DNA from 3 places in the Methylobacterium sp. WL64 genome. Region 3 is predicted to be linked to each of the others. Evidence: riboswitches for the same ligand, from Rfam matches in the RefSeq annotation. Region 3 holds a riboswitch; each other region holds the start of a gene.

Region 1 (5,339 bases), on a different contig from region 3:
ACCATGCTAGTGGGGATCGCGATCATCGCGGTGGGCGTGGCCATCCTGGCGTCCGGGCAGGGCCAGCACTGAGCCGGATCCCCTCCGGGCCCCGGGGTCGCGCTCAGAATCGGCCGCGCTCAGAACCGGCCTGCGATGGTGAGGCGCACGGCCGTGGGCTCGGCCGGGTGGAACACGCGGTCGGTCAGGCCCTCGGCGGGCTCCCCGGGCAGGCGCGAGACGTAGGCGTAGGTGATCTGGTCGGACTTGCTGTTGGTCAGGTTCAGCACGTCGAGGGAGACGCTGACCCCGTTCTCGAAGGCGTAGCCGACCCGGCCGTTGAACAGGGCGGTCGGGCGCGAGCGGATGGAATTGTCCTCGATCAGCGGGCGCGGCCCGAAATACCGGAACCGCAGGGAGCCGAACCAGCCGAGCGGCGCGCCGAAGGTGATGCCGGCCGACGCGATGGTGGTAGGCGCCTCCGGCACCCGGGTGCCGACTGGGTCGGAATCGGAGAACCGGGCGTTGGTGATCGTCAGATCGCCCTCCAGCGACAGGAACGGCGTCAGCGCGTAGCGGTTCGTCCACTCGACGCCGAAGCGCCGGGTCGGGCGGCTCGGCTCCGTGGTGCCGGTGTCGCCCTGGAACAGGTTTTCGGACGCGAAGTCGAGCCGGAACAAGGCGAGGCTGGTCTCCAGCCCGGCGATCGAGCGGTTGCGCAGCCCGACCTCGTAGCCGGTCGAGGGCACCAGGAACGGCGCGCGGCCGATGTTGAACAGGGGGCTTGCCGGATCGACCGTGGCAGTCACCCCGCGCACGTCGTTCGAGTGGAAGCCGCCGCCGTAATTCACGTAGAACTCGGTGTCGAACCACGGTCCGAGGGTCAGGCCGAGCTTAGTATTGACGATGCCGTCGCGGGCCCGGCCCGAATTGGCCGGCGTGTCCGAGGCGACGCGGGCATCATAGCAATCGGCGCGGAAGCCGAGGCTGGTGCGCAGCCAGTCGGTCCAGCGCACCCGGTTGTCGAAATAGAAGGCCCCGCTCGTCTCCAGCACCCGATCGTCGAGCACGCCCGAGCGGTATTGCCGGTTCGTCGTGTTGAACAGCCCGACCCGGATGCTGTCGGTCCGGGTCTGCACGCCGACCTCGTTCTCCATCGGACGCCCGAACAACGCGCCCTGGAAGATGTGCAGCGCCTCGCCGCCGCCGATGATGCGCTGGTCGAGCTGGTGGAACTGGTCGCCCGCGACGGGGTCGTTGAGGACATAAGTGAAGTCGTTGAACAGGTTGAGCTGCGAGCGGATCACGTAGGCCGAGGCCCGGGTCACGCCTGTGTCGTCGGTGCTGCTGAAGCGGCCGGACAGCGAGAGGCGGCTCGTATCCCCGCCATCCGTGGGGTTGATCGTGCCGTATCGGCCGATCAGCCCCTGAGCGACGGCCCGCTCGGGGATCTGGTTGGTGGCGGTCCAGCGGCTGGCATAGGCCATGCCCGTGACCGAGAAGCCGTCGAGCGCCGTGCCCTGGCTGTAGCGGGCGACGGTGCTGATCTTGCGCAGGGCGTCCGGGACCACCCACGGACCGTCGTAGACCTGTGCGTCGGCCGCGACCAGGAGGTTGCCGTCCCCGATCGGGGTCGAGGCGATGGTGAGCGCGCGCTTGTAGCCGAAGCTGCCGATGGCGGTGAGCGCGAGGTTTTTCTGGACGGTGTCGAGATAGTCGATCCGCACCGAGCCGGCGGAGGCGAAATCGCCGTCGCGTACGAAGTACGGCCCCTTGTGGAACTCCACCGCGCCGACGAGTTCGGGGATCAGGAAGTTGATGTCGGCATAGCCCTGCCCGTGGGCGTGGGTGCGCATGTTGAGCGGCATGCCGTCCAGGAACAGGGCGATGTCGGTACCGTGGTCGAGGTTGAAGCCGCGCAGGAAGAACTGGTTGGCCTTCCCCTCCCCGCTATGCTGGGTGACGATCAGGCCCGGCACCGCCTCCAGCACCTCGCCGGGACGCGTCACCGGCCGGCTGTTGAGCTGGGCGCCCGTGATCACCCCCGCGCTGGCGGAAGCCACGGGCAGGAGCGGGCCGCCGATGCCGGTCACGCCGCTGACATAGCCCGCACTCGCGGCGGCACCGCCCCGCGGGGCCCCGGAAGGCTCTGCGGTGACCGAGATCTCGTCGAGCGTCGCCTCGGTGTCCTGGCTCGGCCGGGATCCGTCCCGGGCGGAGGCCGCCGGGGGCAGCAGCGCCAGGGCCGTCAGCACGGCCAGTTTCGAGAGCGTCAAGCGCGGCACAGGACGGGACACGGGACCTCGGGCGACGGCAGTGGCACGTCACCGCGAACGAGGCCGCGCCGACCGCGCTCGCGCGGGCGTCCCGGCACCCGCCAGGACACCCCGCCCAGCGCGTTTCGCGTGTGACCACGACTGACGGCAGGTCTCCTGGCTCACGGGTCGCCGCCCTCTCGTCGTCTTCCCGGGCGAGGCGGCCCAGTGACGTGGTGACGAGAAGGCTCACCGCTTACAGTTGCGGGGGCAGCCGCGGATTCGGGGAAGACCCCTCACCGCGTTCCCTTTTGATCCCCGAAGGGAACCGTCCCGGCCACCTTCGAGCCAAGGCTTGGGTCCCGTCAACGTCCCGGCACCGGTTGGCGGCGTGTGTGTCTATCGGATGACACCGGGCCCTCGGCCGGCTCTCGTTCCAGCCGAACGAGGCCGCCGACCGGGGGACTCGTCCCTCCGATCCCGGACGGCTCCGGGCGATGCTACGCTAATGGTATCGCGAAGCTTTTCCGCCCGGACCTGCGGCTCCCGCTGCGGCTCCGGTCCGTCCCGCGAGGGGCCGCGTTCCAGGGCTGTCCGTGGTCCGCCAGCGCGGGCCGACCGGCGTTCGGGGCGATCCACGCATGCCGGCCCGCCACATCCTCGCCGCGAACGTGCACACAAGCTTGGCGCGTACAACGATCGAGAGTGGCGACGCCGGGCAGGGCGATCGCCCTGCCCCGAGGCCGGAGGACGGAGCGCTGATGCATGCAGGGTAGCGAGAGGATCAAGACCGTTTCGGGGCTGGTCGCGCTGGCGCTCGCCGGCGGCCTCGGTGCGTGCAACACCGCGTCACCCCTGACCACAGGATCGATCCTCGGCCGCAAGCCGTCGATGGTGGTCACCGACGCCGAGCGCGACTGCCTCGGCCGGGCCATGTATTTCGAATCGAACCGCAGCGACGAATCCGGTCTGCTGGCCGTCGGCACCGTGGTCATGAACCGGATGGAGGCCGCGATCTTCCCGGGCGGCATCTGTGCGGTGGTCGGGCAGCCCGGGCAGTTCGCCCCCGGCGTCCTGACCAAGCCGATGCAGGACCGCGACCTCCAAAAGGTGGCGGATGCCGCCGACGCGGTGCTGGCGGGCGAGCGTCACCCGAAGGTCGGGAAGGCGATGTATTTCCACACGGCCGGCCACCACTTCCCGTACACGAACATGCACTACGTGGCCGTAGCCGGCGGCAATGCCTTCTACGAGAAGCGCAACTCCCGCGCCGCCAAGGCGGAAACGCCGGCGCCCGCCGCCCTGCCCCCGACGGTGTCGAGCTACGCGGCCGGCCCGGCTGCGCCGACGCGTTAGCGCTGCGCACAACGATCCGAACGGCCTTGCCGGATCCGGATCGCGCTTCCGGCGCGGGTCCCTCCCCTTGCCGCAAGCCTGCGCCCCGGCACCACCCGCTCGCAGCGCGTGTCCATCCCGCTGCGAGCGTGGCCGCCCGCGACCACGCGGGCCGGCGGAAGCCGCCGCAAGCCATACATCGGGACGCGGCTCCCGACAGGGACGCGGATCGACCGGCATAGAACGAGGCGGTGCTGTCGATCGCACCATCTTGACCGGTCATCGCAGATGAAGTGACATCGCGCGCGGCGGTAAATCTGTTGATTGGCTCCGTGACCCGCGGAGGCGAGATTTACATCGACGGGCGACGCCTTAGCTTGTCGGTTAGAACTACCCACGAATCACGGATCTGCCGCCGATGATTGCCCACAGGGTAGCGCTCGCTGGTGCGGTCCTCATTCTGAGCATCGCACCGGCAGCCTCTCAGTTGCGCCGCCCGATGACCTGTACGGAGGACGTCTCGGTGGGGCTCGACGCGGCCCCCGGCCCCGAGGGTGCAAAGCCTCAGCCGCACCGGGCGCGGACCTTCTCGTTGGTCTCCGGCGGCGGCTTGCTGACCGTCCTCTCCGCCGGGCGGTCCGACTATTACGAATGTCAGGTGGCGTCGCCGCGCTTGAATGAACGGACCCCGCGCAACGCGATCAAGTGCCAGAACGGCGTATATTTTCTTCTGATCGACCTAAACAAGCTGAACTTCGTCGAGGCGCAGCTCAATCCGGAGGATCGCGGCGAGATCAAGATGAGCTACGGAAGCTGCAAGATCCTCTGACTGCGCTCAATCCATCCGGATCAGGATGTAGGCCGAGACCGCGATGACCGCGATGGTCACCGCGAACAGCAGAAGCGTCCTGGCGAACGCGCCGTCGGGCGGGTCTGGTGCGTCGTTCATCATGCTCTCCCAGCCCCGGAAGGATGGTGGCGTTTGCCGTCTTGCTCAACGTATGAGCGGCCAATAGGCAGCATCCGCATAGAGTGGTCGGTAATCTGCGCTGTTGGCACTGAAGAAACCGTTCCTCGTCTGCATCTCTCGCCGCCTAGCCGGAAGGGACGTGGCATGCCTCGAGGGGATCGGCGCCGGCCACCGTGATCGAGCGTGCCCGCGGCCGCCCCCGGTCGAAGGGTGCATCACCGGTAGAACTGCGTCGCCGCCGGGGTCCATTGCCTGAATCCGGTCGCGACCATGTTGGCGACCACCCGGCAGATATACTGTTTCTGCGCCGCATTGTTGTTCGGCCCGGCATGGTAGCGCGCCACCGCCATCGTCCAGCTGCCCTCTCGCTTCTTGAACTCTTGGAGGAATTGGGTGGCGTACTGGACGTTCGCGAGCCGGTCGATCATGGCCTCGACCGAGCCGAGCTTGCCGCCGTGATAGAGGTGGTTGATCTGCATGCAGCCGAGGTCGATCGGGCGGATGCCCTTGCTGCGCGCTTCCGTGAAGCGAGCGATCACGTCCCGCGGCCCCGTTCCGAAATAGGCGGTTCCGGCGAAGCTCATGGCGTAGGGTTGAAGGGAGCCGCGCTTGCCGATCCTCGGTCAGGCCGACGGCGTAGAGCACGCCCAGCGGCACGCAGTAGCGGGCGGAGGCGCGCGCCATCTCGGCCTCGCAGACATTCGCCACTGCCGTGACAACGCTAGAGATAAATGCCGCTCTCACGAAGACGTACCACTTCATCCGTCCGTTCCCTTTTGCGTCTGTTGCCCGCTTGGCGC
Region 2 (5,339 bases), on a different contig from region 3:
ACAGGCGCGCGGGGCGACCGCGGACCCCGTCGAGCACCGTGAGGACAAGCCCTGATCCTCAGGCGGCGTCGTCGAAGGCCAGCGCCTCGGCCGGGTACTCGATCATCATTCGGCGCTGCGCGTCGGTGTTCTGCCACGCGCCGACCTTGATATAGCGCTCCTCCAAGTCCCGGACCTCGATGACCCGGTCGATCGACGGAATACCCCGGAAGATCTGCGGCCAGTTGGACGCGAAGTAGAAGACCTGCTCGACCCGCTCGGACAGGTGGCAGATCGCCGGGCCGAAGGTCCCCAGGCCGAACACGAGGTAGCGGCCGTTGACCAAGGCCGTGACGTCGGCGATCAGCGACTCGCTCTGCGTCTCCACCGGCAATCCGAGACCCTGCGCATAGGCCTCGACCGCGGCGATCACCGGGTTCAGCCGGTTCTCGAAGACCAGCTTGATCGAGCGGATGCGGCCCTCGCCGAGCAGCCGGTCGATCACCATGCGGTAGAACGCGAAGGGCGGCTGGGGATAATGCGGGTCGACCCAGGTGCTGAAGATGTCGCCCGAGCGGATGTGGATCAGGAGCTGGTCGTCGGGCTTGGGCGGGACCGTCGCCGGCAGGCCGTTGAACAGGGGGCGGATCATCCCCTGGATGATCGCCCGTGAATCCGGCGGCGCGTCGAGGCTCACCTGCCGCTGGAACTGCGTCGGATCGAAGAACAGGCCGGACAGGAAGTACCCGTCGGTCGGCAGCGGCTCGTCCGGAGGCAGGAAGGTGATGCCGTCACAAGTCAGCCGCTCGGTCAGGAAGATGACTTTGCTGCGGTCGAACTTCGGAACCGCCACGTATTTCAGGTTCAGCGCCTTCGCGACCGACAGGGCGATGATGTACTGGATCAAGCAGTTGCCGAAGGCGCCGTTCTGGAACACCGCCACGCCCACGAGGGCGCCGCTCGTGCGACCCGGATTGCTCTCCAGGGTATAGGCGGTGAAGGCGTTGGCGCCGGGCTTCTCGTTCAGGAGCGTCACGTCGAGGCCCAGCATGGCCCGCAGGGCGATCAGGTCGAACGCCGCCTCCTCGCACATGACCCGGACCGTGACGTTCGGCATCGAGGCCGGCATCGCGACGCGGACGGAACGCGTCCAGGCGCGCTCGTCGGCCTCAATGACGACCGTGCCGGCCTCCGACTCGACCGGACGGGACGCGATGCCCGGTGCGGACCACGTCACGCCGTCCTGCGAGAACAGGATGGCGCCCTCCGCGACCGAACCGCCCTCCCCGCACGGGATCCCGACAACGGACCGGACCGGGAAGCGGCCGCCGAGGTCGAGGTCCAGCCAGGTCCTATCCGCCTCGACAACGCGCTGCGGGGCGCGGCCGGACGCGAGATCGACGAGGGCGGATGTCGGGGCGTCTTCCGGGGCCATCGTGTCTCCGAGGCGGGCTGGACCAAACGCGCCGAGGTCGGGGCCGGAGGGCGCGCCCGGCGGTGCCCGTATCGAACCCGACGCGTCAAGCCCATGGGCGCACCGCGAGGGCGCCCGACCGATTCATTCTCCCGTCTTGGTCTTGAGCAGCAGGATCTCGATATCGCGCTGCGGGACGAAGTCCCTCATCACCGTCTCGAAGGTCGTCGGGCCGGTCTTCTTCACGTTGGCCCCGCAGAACGAGACCAGGGTCGTAGGATCCCCCTTGTCCACGACCAGCTTGAACTGGCCGATCGGGCCAGCCCAGTTGCCGCCGGAGCTGATCACGTGGGAGAGGGACCGTTCGTAGGCCTGGAACGCCCGGCTGCCGTCGGCGCTCGACCGCCGGTACAGGGCCTGGGCCACCCGCTCGAAGGTCGGGTCCGTGCAATATCGGGTCGCGTAGTGCGCCTTCTGCGCCGGGTCGAGGTTCGGCCCGCCGTAGGACAGGCTCGCGAGACCGCCGAGGCTCGGGACGTAGCTCTGGCGCACCGCGATCTCGCGCCCGGCGGGAAAGACCTGCCGGCGCCAGAATTTCGACTTCAATGTCCAGAGCGGGGCATCCGCGATCGTCCCGTCCTTGTGCTCCTGCCGCTCCAGGATGCCGGCCGCGATCAGGTCGCGCCGCTGGCGCTCGCCGAGGCGGCGCAGGGCCGCTTCCGTCGCCGCGGTGGTTGGCACGAGCGGGATCCCCAGCGCCTTGAGCCGAGCGGTGATCTCCACGGGCGGTGTATCGCTCCGCATCAGGAACGCCCGCTGCTCGACCTGCGATTCGACAGGCTCGCCATCGACCGCGGACTGGAACTTCAGGAAGTTGTCGTGCGCCGGATCGGGGAGCGAAACCAGCATCTCGGAGTCGCCGGTGATGTCGGGCATTGGGAACGCGATCGTGGTCACGATGTCGGAATCGGTCAGGTTGCGGAACCGATAGTCGATCTGCACGGCCTGCTCGGAGAGGTACAGATCCTCGGCCGCGAGGGCGATCGTGTCGGCCTTTTCCAGGACGAGCCCCCCGGCGATGAGCGCGGCGGTGCTGTCGTCGGACCGGACCGGAAGGGACGTGGCCGCCAGGACGACGAGGGCCAGCGACAAGGTACGCATCGACATCAACGCTCAAGGGTTCGAGAATCGGACATGGGCCGGAATCGTCCACGCCGGCCGTTACACGGCGCCGGTGCCGCGGGCCAAGCGCCGACGGCGGTCGCGACGCGTCGAAGTCCGTCCCGCCGATGCGTTTCGACACTCACGGCCACCGCCCGACCCGCATATCCGTGCCGTACCCCAAGAGTCCGAAACGATTCCGCCGGGCCTCCGTTGTGCGAGAGCTGTCATGCGTCTACAACGATGGCGTGACGGTGCCCCGGAGACGGGGTGAAAAGGGAATGCGGTGAGGGGTACGAACCTCGAAACCGCGGCTGCCCCCGCAACTGTGAGCGGCGAGCGTCTGCCAGTAGGCCACCGGAGCGATCCGGGAAGGCGGCAGGCGCGCCGAGCCGCGAGCCAGGAGACCTGCCGTCACGATGAGATCCCGCAATGCCGCCGGTGGGGCGGTTGGAGACATGTTGATGACCACCTCGACCCTCGCCCCCATCGCCACCGGCACCCGCGCCGGAGAGCGTCCGGTTGCCGTCGCGCTCGCGGCCTTCCTGGGCCTCGGCCTCCTGTTCATGGCGGGCTTCTCGCCGGCGATCGCGCTGCACAACGCCGCGCACGATTTCCGGCATACCCAGAACTTCCCCTGCCACTGACGCCCCTGGCGCAGGGATGATCATCCGGCTTCTGTCGGCGGCCCTGGCCGCCGGCTTCCTCGCGGCCGCCGTCGTGACCGGCCTCGAGTTGACGCTGACGTCGCCGCTGATCGTGGCGGCCGAGCGCTATGAGACCAAGCAGACGCACCAGGCCGAGCGCAGGCTCCCGATCATGTCGGCTCAGGTCGTGCTGGCTCATGCGGGGCACGATCATGGCACACCGGACGCCGCACCCGAGTGGCAGCCCGGCGAGGGGTTGCCCCGGATGGCCTTCACCGCTCTGGCGACGCTCGTGGGCGGGGTCGGCTACGCCCTCCTGCTCGGTGCGGTGATCTTGGCCTGCGGCCGTGAGCCGACGCGGCAGGTCGGTGTCGCGTTCGCGATCGCGGGCTTCGCCAGCGTCGCTCTGGCCCCGGGCCTGGGATTGCCGCCGGAATTGCCGGGCAGCGAGGCGGCACCGCTCGCCGCCCGTCAGGCCTGGTGGGTGATGACCGCCGCCGCCACCGGGATGGGCCTGTACCTGATCACGGTCCGGCGCTCGCTGATCGCGATCCTGGGCGGCCTCGTGCTGATCGTGGCGCCGCACGTCGCCGGTGCGCCGCAGGCTGCGGAGGTGTCCTCGGAGCTTCCCGCGGCACTCGCGGCGCAGTTCGTGGCGCGCTCGCTGGCGATCAGCTTCGTCTTCTGGATGCTGATCGGCCTCGGCTTCGGCTGGGCCTGGCAGGCTTTCGGCCGTGGAAACGCACGCGGGACGGTGCATGCCTGAGGCCGTCATGCCTGAGACCGTCCTTTACGTTTGTACGACCTGTCGCCGCCCGGGCGACGATCCGGACGGGCCCCGGGCCGGCGCGCGCCTGCTCGAGGCCCTGCGCGCGCGCAACACGTCCGGGCAGCTGCGGATCGAGGGGGTCGAGTGCCTGTCGGTGTGCAAGCGGCCCTGTTCCGTGGCGGTCGTGTCCGAGACCCGCTGGACCTACGTCTACGGCGATATGGACCCGTCCGAGTCGGCGGCGACCATCCTGGACGGGCTGGCCGCTTACGCGGCGACGCCGGACGGCATCGTGCCCTGGCGGGAGCGCCCTGCCGCATTCAAGACCGGCGTGATCGCCCGCATCCCGCCCTTTCCCGATCCCCGCCCGCTTCCGGCCGGCACCTTGGAGGCTGCGGAATGACCATCGTGACCAAGATCCCCTGCACCATCGTCACCGGCTTCCTGGGGGCCGGCAAGACGACGCTGGTCCGCCACGTCATCGAGAACGCCAAGGGCCGCCGCCTGGCGATCCTGGTCAACGAGTTCGGTGATGTCGGCTTCGACAAGTCGTTCCTGGCCGCCTGCGGCGTCGAGGGCTGCACCGAGGACTCCATCGTGGAGCTGCCGAACGGCTGCATCTGCTGCACGGTCGCCGACGACTTCGTGCCGGCGCTCGAGAGCCTGCTCGGTCGCGCCGAGCCGCCGGAGCACATCCTGATCGAGACCTCCGGCCTCGCCCTGCCGAAGCCGCTGGTCCAGGCGTTCCAGTGGCCGGCCATCCGCTCGCGGGTCACCGTCGACGGCGTCGTCGCCGTGGTGGACGGGCCGGCCGTGGCCGCGGGCGCCTTCGCGGAGGATCCCGAGGCCCTGGCCGCCCAGCGCGCCGCCGACACGGCGGTCGACCACGACAACCCGCTGGAGGAGGTGTTCGAGGACCAGCTCCTCTGTGCCGACCTCGTCGTGCTCAACAAGTCCGACCTGCTCGACGCCGAGACCCGCGCCCGGGTTCGCGCCGAGGTCGAGGCTCACCTGCCCCGCGCCGTGAAGGTGGTGGAGACCGAGAACGGCGCCATCGACCCGCTGGTGCTGCTCGGGCTCGGCGCCGCGGCCGAGGACGACCTCGACGCCCGCCCCTCGCATCACGGCGACGGCGAGGACCACGACCACGACGACTTCGAGACCGTAGCCCTGCCGATCCGCCCGGCCGTCACGGCCGGCAACCTCGCGGCCCGCGTCGAGAAGGCTGCCGAGGCCGCGGGTGTGCTGCGGATCAAGGGCTTCGCCGAGGTCGAGGGCAAGGCCATGCGCCTCGTGGTGCAGGGCGTCGGCCGGCGCGTGGCCCACCATTTCGACCGGCCCTGGCGGGCGGGCGAGAACCGGGACGGTC
Region 3 (5,339 bases):
CCCGGCCAAGAAGCGACGACAAGGCGTGGAGGCCCGACCAATGCGCGTTCACCCCGCGTCGCGCAGGGGAGATCCGGTAACGGCCCGGCATCCCGGACAACCGGTCGCCACGAATTGAGCTCACCCAAACGCGTGAACGCGCTTGACGATTACCTGAGGCCTTTCGGTCGGGGTCTGGACGCCGGTCCGGCCCGCGAGTTCCCTCTCGACCTTCTGTTCGAGTTTCCGCGCGCGCGAGATATCGTAGTGGGTCTGCATCTCCATCAGCATCTCCATGCGGGCCCCGAACACCTTCTCGACCCGCAGAGCCAGTTCGGCCGTAAGAGCGATCTTCTCGTTCAAGAAGTCGGACAGCGTTTGGCGCGTCACGTTGAGCAGGCTGGCCGCAGCCATGACGGTTAGGTTACGCGGCTCAAGGATATTGCGGCGAACGAACCCGCCAGGATGACAGGGATTCTCTAATACATAAGGTGAATTCATAATGATTCTCCTACCAGGTTTTGCAAATTTGGCGAATAAGCGACAGAGCGAAAACCACTATTTTAGCCGATGCGCCGTCTTGAACCACCTCCGATTTCGGCTCGAAAATTTTACGCGACAGATCAAAAAAAGTTCCGGTATTTTTATAAAGGTAAAAAGCGGATGTCAATTTGCTTAGTTCCAGAATAACAACGCTGATATTTGGAAAATAAATTTATAATTCGTTAGAACAGCAAGTCATGTCCAAAAATACTAGTACGGTGGAAATACAAAATTTTGCGCCATACCGTCGGGGGCCCGTGATCCGTTAAGCATCGCGCGAGGCGATCGTGCGCCTGATCGCAGGCCGCCCACGCAGGGGGCCGGATATCCACACGCTTGACGTTCCACCGGCATACAGCCACGCTAGTCGGCGACGGTTCCCCTCGGGGATCAAAAGGGAACGCGGTGAGGGGCCTGCCCTGAAACCGCGGCTGTCCCCGCAACTGTGAGCGGCGAGTCCTTCACCACCACGTCACTGGGTCTCAAGCCCGGGAAGACGGTGCGAGGGCGGCGACCCGCGAGCCAGGAGACCTGCCGTCAGCCGTGGTCACACGCGAAACGCGTCAGGCGGGGTGTCCTGGCGGGTGTCGAGACGGCCGTGCGCGAGCGCGGTCGGCGAGGCCTCGTTCGCGGTGACGTGCCACAGCAAGCGCGCCCGCGTCCCGGTTCCCGATGCTTTCCCTTGTCGTGCCGATCCCGGCCGCGTTTGCACGCGGCCTGATCCTTCACCCGGGCCGCCGCGCGTGGACCGGACCGGATCAGACACGCATCCGCAATTGTAATGTTATTACATTGCTATTAGGGCATCTGAACCGGCGGCCGCCGCGCTCGGACCTATCCTCACCATGTCGCGATCCAAACTTCCTCGTCGCAGCCGGCGTAGACCGCTCTGCGGTGCCATGCTCACGCTCCTGGCAAGCCCGGCCGCAGCCCAGGAAACCGTGACCCTCGATCAGCTCTCCGTCGAGGGGGAGGGCGGCGTCAGCCTGACCCGCGCTGCGCCGACCGGGCTGAACCTGCGCACGCCCGACCGGACCGCGAGCCGGCTCGGGCTGACGCCGCTGGAGACGCCGGCGAGCGTCGATATCGTGTCGGGCGAGACCGCACGGCTGCGCGGCCAGGACACGATCGCCGAAGCCGTGACCCAGGACGCCACCGGCATCACCACGATCGCGGCGCCGGGCAACGGCAACGGCGCCTTCACGTCGCGCGGTTTCGCGGGCCCGAACTCGATCCAGCAGCTCTACGACGGCACACGCTTCTATGTCGGGGCCAACACGGTCACGTTCCCGTTCGACACCTGGAACGTCGAGCGTATCGAGGTGCTGCGCGGCCCGTCCTCGGTGCTCTACGGCGACGGCGCCATTGGCGGCGTGATCAACGTGGTGCCGAAGAAGCCGGTCTTCGCGCCGATCAACACCGCGCGCGCGGTGATCGGCACCGACGGCGTCGCGCGGCTGGCGCTGGATTCGGGCGGGGCGCTCGGGCGCGAGGAATTCGGCGACACCTTCGCGTACCGCCTCAACGTCAGCGGCAACCGCGCGGATGGCTGGATCCGGCCGGAGGGCGATTTCCGCAACCTCGCCGTCTCGGCCGCCCTGCTGTTCCAGCCGAGCCCGGACCTCGCCGTCACGGTGAGCCACGACCTCGGCTACCAGGAGCCGGCGCGCTACTGGGGCACGCCCCTGGTCGAGGGTAGGATCCCGGACCTGATCCGGTTCAACAACTACAACGTCCGCGACGCGAAGATTACCTGGTCGGATAACTGGACCCAGTTCAAGACCGAGTGGACGCCCTCGGACGACATCATCGTGCGCAATACGGCCTATCGGCTCACCAGCCGGCGGCATTGGCTCGATACCGAGCAATACACCTACAACCGCGGCACCGGGCTGGTCGACCGGGGCAGCTACACCGAGATCTACCACAGCCAGGAACAGGTCGGGAATCGCCTGGACGCGAGCGTCAAGGGCAACCTGTTCGGCCTGCCGAACGCGTTCGCGGTCGGGTTCGACGTGAACCACATCGACTTCCGCCACACGAACAATTTCACCTTCGACCAGACCACCAGCGTGCCGCTGATAGGCTACGATCCAGGATACTTCCCGCAGAACGGGCGGGCGCAGCCGGCCTACGCGACACAGACCAGCCAGGCCTCGGTCTTCGCCGAGGACCGGGTGATCCTGTCGGACAAGCTCTCGTTCCTCACCGGCGTGCGCCTGGACGTGCCGACGCTCCGTCGCGAGGATTTGCAGAGCGGATCACAGTTCGAGAAAACCTATCAGGCGCTCGGCTACCGGTTCGGGCTGGTCTACAACCCGACGCCGGACAACGCGCTCTACGCCCAGTACAGCTTCGCGACCGACCCGGTGAACAGCCTCATCACCCTGACGCAGTCGCTCTCAGGGTTCCAGCTCGCCACCGGCACGCAGGTCGAAATCGGCGCCAAGGGCCTCGCATTCGACGGCGCACTGGAATGGACGGTTGCCGGATACCGGATCGTCAAGGACAACCTGATCTCGACCGTGCCGGGTCAGCCGACCGTGTCGACCCAGGTCGGCCAGCAATCCTCGCAGGGCTTCGAGCTGGCGCTTGGCTGGCACCTCGCCCCGGGCTGGCGGCTGGACGGCAACCTCGCGCTCCTGCACGCGCAATACGATACGTTCAATCAGAGCGTGAACGGCGCGACCGTCTCGTATGCCGGCAACCAGCCGATCGACGTGCCCGAGCGGGTCGCCAACCTGTGGCTGACCTGGGACTTTGCCCGCGCCTGGACGGCACGCGTGGGGCTCCAGAACGTCGGCCAGGTCTACAGCGACTTCTCCAACACGGCCCGGCGCCCGGCCTACAACCTCGTCAACCTCGTGCTCGACCATCAGGTGACGGCGGATTCGCGCCTGAGCCTGCGGGTCTACAACCTGTTCGACAAGGTTTACGCGATCAGCGGCAATGCCGTGAACGGGGTCGGCACCAACTGGCTGCTCGGCCGGCCGCGCTCGATGGAAGTCGCCTACACGGTGACTTGGTGAGGCAGCGGGTCGGCAAAGCCGCGCGTCGCTGGCTGCTGCTGTTCCACCGCTGAGCCGGGATCGCCACGGCCCTGATCTTCGCCCTGTGGATCGGCTCCGGACTGGTGATGCTCTACGTGCCGTTCCCGGCACTCACAGCGGCCGAGCGCCTCGCGCGCCTCGCCCCGATCGTCTGGGAGACCGTCGCGGTCCCGCCGGACGCGGCGCTCGCCGCCGGCGACCTTGCGGGCGTGCCGGCGGCGTTCGCGCTGGAGATGCGCGGTGCCGAGCCGGTCTACCGGATCACAGGCCGCGACGGGGGGCGGGCGACCGTATCGGGCCGTACCGGCGCGCGGCTCGGCCCGGTTGGTGCGGAGGCGGCCTTGCGGCTCGCCGCCGGGGATCGGCCGGATGCCCGCGTCGATCCGGTCGAGCGGGACCAGTGGACTGTGACCGCTCGCTACGACCCGCTCCGGCCGTTCCACAAGGTCGTCTTCGATGACCCGGAGGGGACCGAGCTCTACGTCTCCGCGGTAAACGGGGGGATCGCCCTCGACACGACCCGGTTCGAGCGGGCCTGGAACTGGCTCGGTTCGGTGCCGCACTGGATCTACCTGACGCCGCTGCGCGCCCGGGCGGAGCTGTGGCGGACAGTGCTGCTCTGGCTCTCCGGATTCGCCGCCCTCGGGGCGGTCAGCGGCTTGGTCGTCGGGATCTGGCGCCTGCGCCTGCGCCGCCGCTATGCGCACGGCGCCGTCACGCCCTATCGCGGGCTGGCGCGCTGGCACCACCTGTTCGGCCTAGCGGGCGGGCTGGGGCTCGGGGCGTTCATCCTGAGCGGCTGGATCTCCATGAACCCGAACCGCTGGTTCGCATCGAGCGCGCCGCCGACCGCGCTGCGCAGCGCCTACGCTGGAACGCCGGGACCGCTCGGGCTCGATGTCGGGCGGCTGCGCGATCTCGCCGGCCCGGACACCCGGTCGCTGCGCTTCACCACGGTCGGCGGTCGCTGGTGGGTGGTCGCCGAGGCGGTGGACGGCCCCCGCGCTGTCGCACCGGACGGCGGCCCCGGTCCGGACGCGGCGGCCCTGGCCGCCGCCGCCGCGGACGCGATCCCCATGGGACATCTACGGGCAGCGGGCCTGCTCGGGGCGTACGATGCCTACTGGTATCCGCATGGGGTGGACCCGCGTCCCCTGCCGGTTCTGCGCCTGCGCTTCGACGATCCGGACGCAACCTGGCTCCATATCGACCCGCGCGACGGCACCATCCTGCAGCGCCTCGACCGCTCGGGTCGCATCAACCGTTGGCTGTTCGATGCGCCCCACCGCCTCGACTTCCCGTTTCTGAGCGGACGGGCCGCCCTGCGCAACGCGGCGCAGTGGCTCCTGAACCTGCTCGCCGCCGGGATCGCGGTCACCGGGATCGTCGCGGGCTGGCGGCGCCTCGGCCGGACTGTTTCGACGCGGGCTCGCTGAGCGGAATGGGGCAGCTCTTGGCAACCGCCCCGGCAGTCCAGGGCCGCGGAGCGGAGCCCGGATGACGGGGCGGTTGCTCGGTGGACGGCTGCCTAACGCTCTGCCGCCTCGAAGAACCGCGTCCAGGTGAACCGCCGCGACTTGCGTTCGCCTGCGCCCTTCGACCTCAGACGTGTGGCGATGCCAGGTCATCCTCCGCGAACTGGGATGCGGATCGCTCCTCCGGCACGAGCGGCAGCGCCACCGTCGTCCCGGTCCGCGCCGAGGTCAAAGCCGCGTCGATGCAGGCCATCACCTGGAGGGCCTCCAGCGCCGGCGTATGGTCGACGGC

What was found. A riboswitch is a leader RNA that binds a small molecule or an ion and turns the genes downstream of it on or off. The one in region 3 is predicted to bind cobalamin.
Region 1: another riboswitch for cobalamin. It lies ahead of FV242_RS08100 (TonB-dependent receptor); the one in region 3 lies ahead of FV242_RS05185 (TonB-dependent siderophore receptor).
Region 2: another riboswitch for cobalamin. It lies ahead of FV242_RS08750 (CbtB domain-containing protein); the one in region 3 lies ahead of FV242_RS05185 (TonB-dependent siderophore receptor).

Annotation. Positions count from the first base shown of each region.
Region 1 is NZ_VRVA01000011.1:15,632-20,970, forward strand. It holds gene FV242_RS08095 (multidrug efflux SMR transporter) at 1-72, shown strand, start outside; gene FV242_RS08100 (TonB-dependent receptor) at 120-2,144, opposite strand; cobalamin riboswitch at 2,384-2,582, opposite strand; gene FV242_RS08105 (cell wall hydrolase) at 3,000-3,590, shown strand; gene FV242_RS08110 (hypothetical protein) at 3,988-4,398, shown strand; partial or broken gene FV242_RS08115 (transglycosylase SLT domain-containing protein) at 4,755-5,301, opposite strand; gene FV242_RS08120 (flagellar hook-length control protein FliK) at 5,261-5,339, opposite strand, start outside.
Region 2 is NZ_VRVA01000012.1:22,826-28,164, forward strand. It holds gene FV242_RS08735 (S10 family peptidase) at 1-55, shown strand, start outside; gene FV242_RS08740 (coagulation factor 5 8 type domain-containing protein) at 59-1,414, opposite strand; gene FV242_RS08745 (DUF4424 domain-containing protein) at 1,538-2,560, opposite strand; cobalamin riboswitch at 2,790-2,985, shown strand; gene FV242_RS08750 (CbtB domain-containing protein) at 3,019-3,201, shown strand; gene FV242_RS08755 (CbtA family protein) at 3,218-3,967, shown strand; gene FV242_RS08760 (DUF1636 domain-containing protein) at 3,975-4,373, shown strand; gene cobW (cobalamin biosynthesis protein CobW) at 4,370-5,339, shown strand, end outside.
Region 3 is NZ_VRVA01000006.1:67,707-73,045, forward strand. It holds gene FV242_RS05180 (HigA family addiction module antitoxin) at 121-480, opposite strand; cobalamin riboswitch at 880-1,076, shown strand; gene FV242_RS05185 (TonB-dependent siderophore receptor) at 1,422-3,551, shown strand; gene FV242_RS05190 (PepSY domain-containing protein) at 3,659-5,008, shown strand; gene FV242_RS05195 (oxidoreductase) at 5,175-5,339, opposite strand, start outside.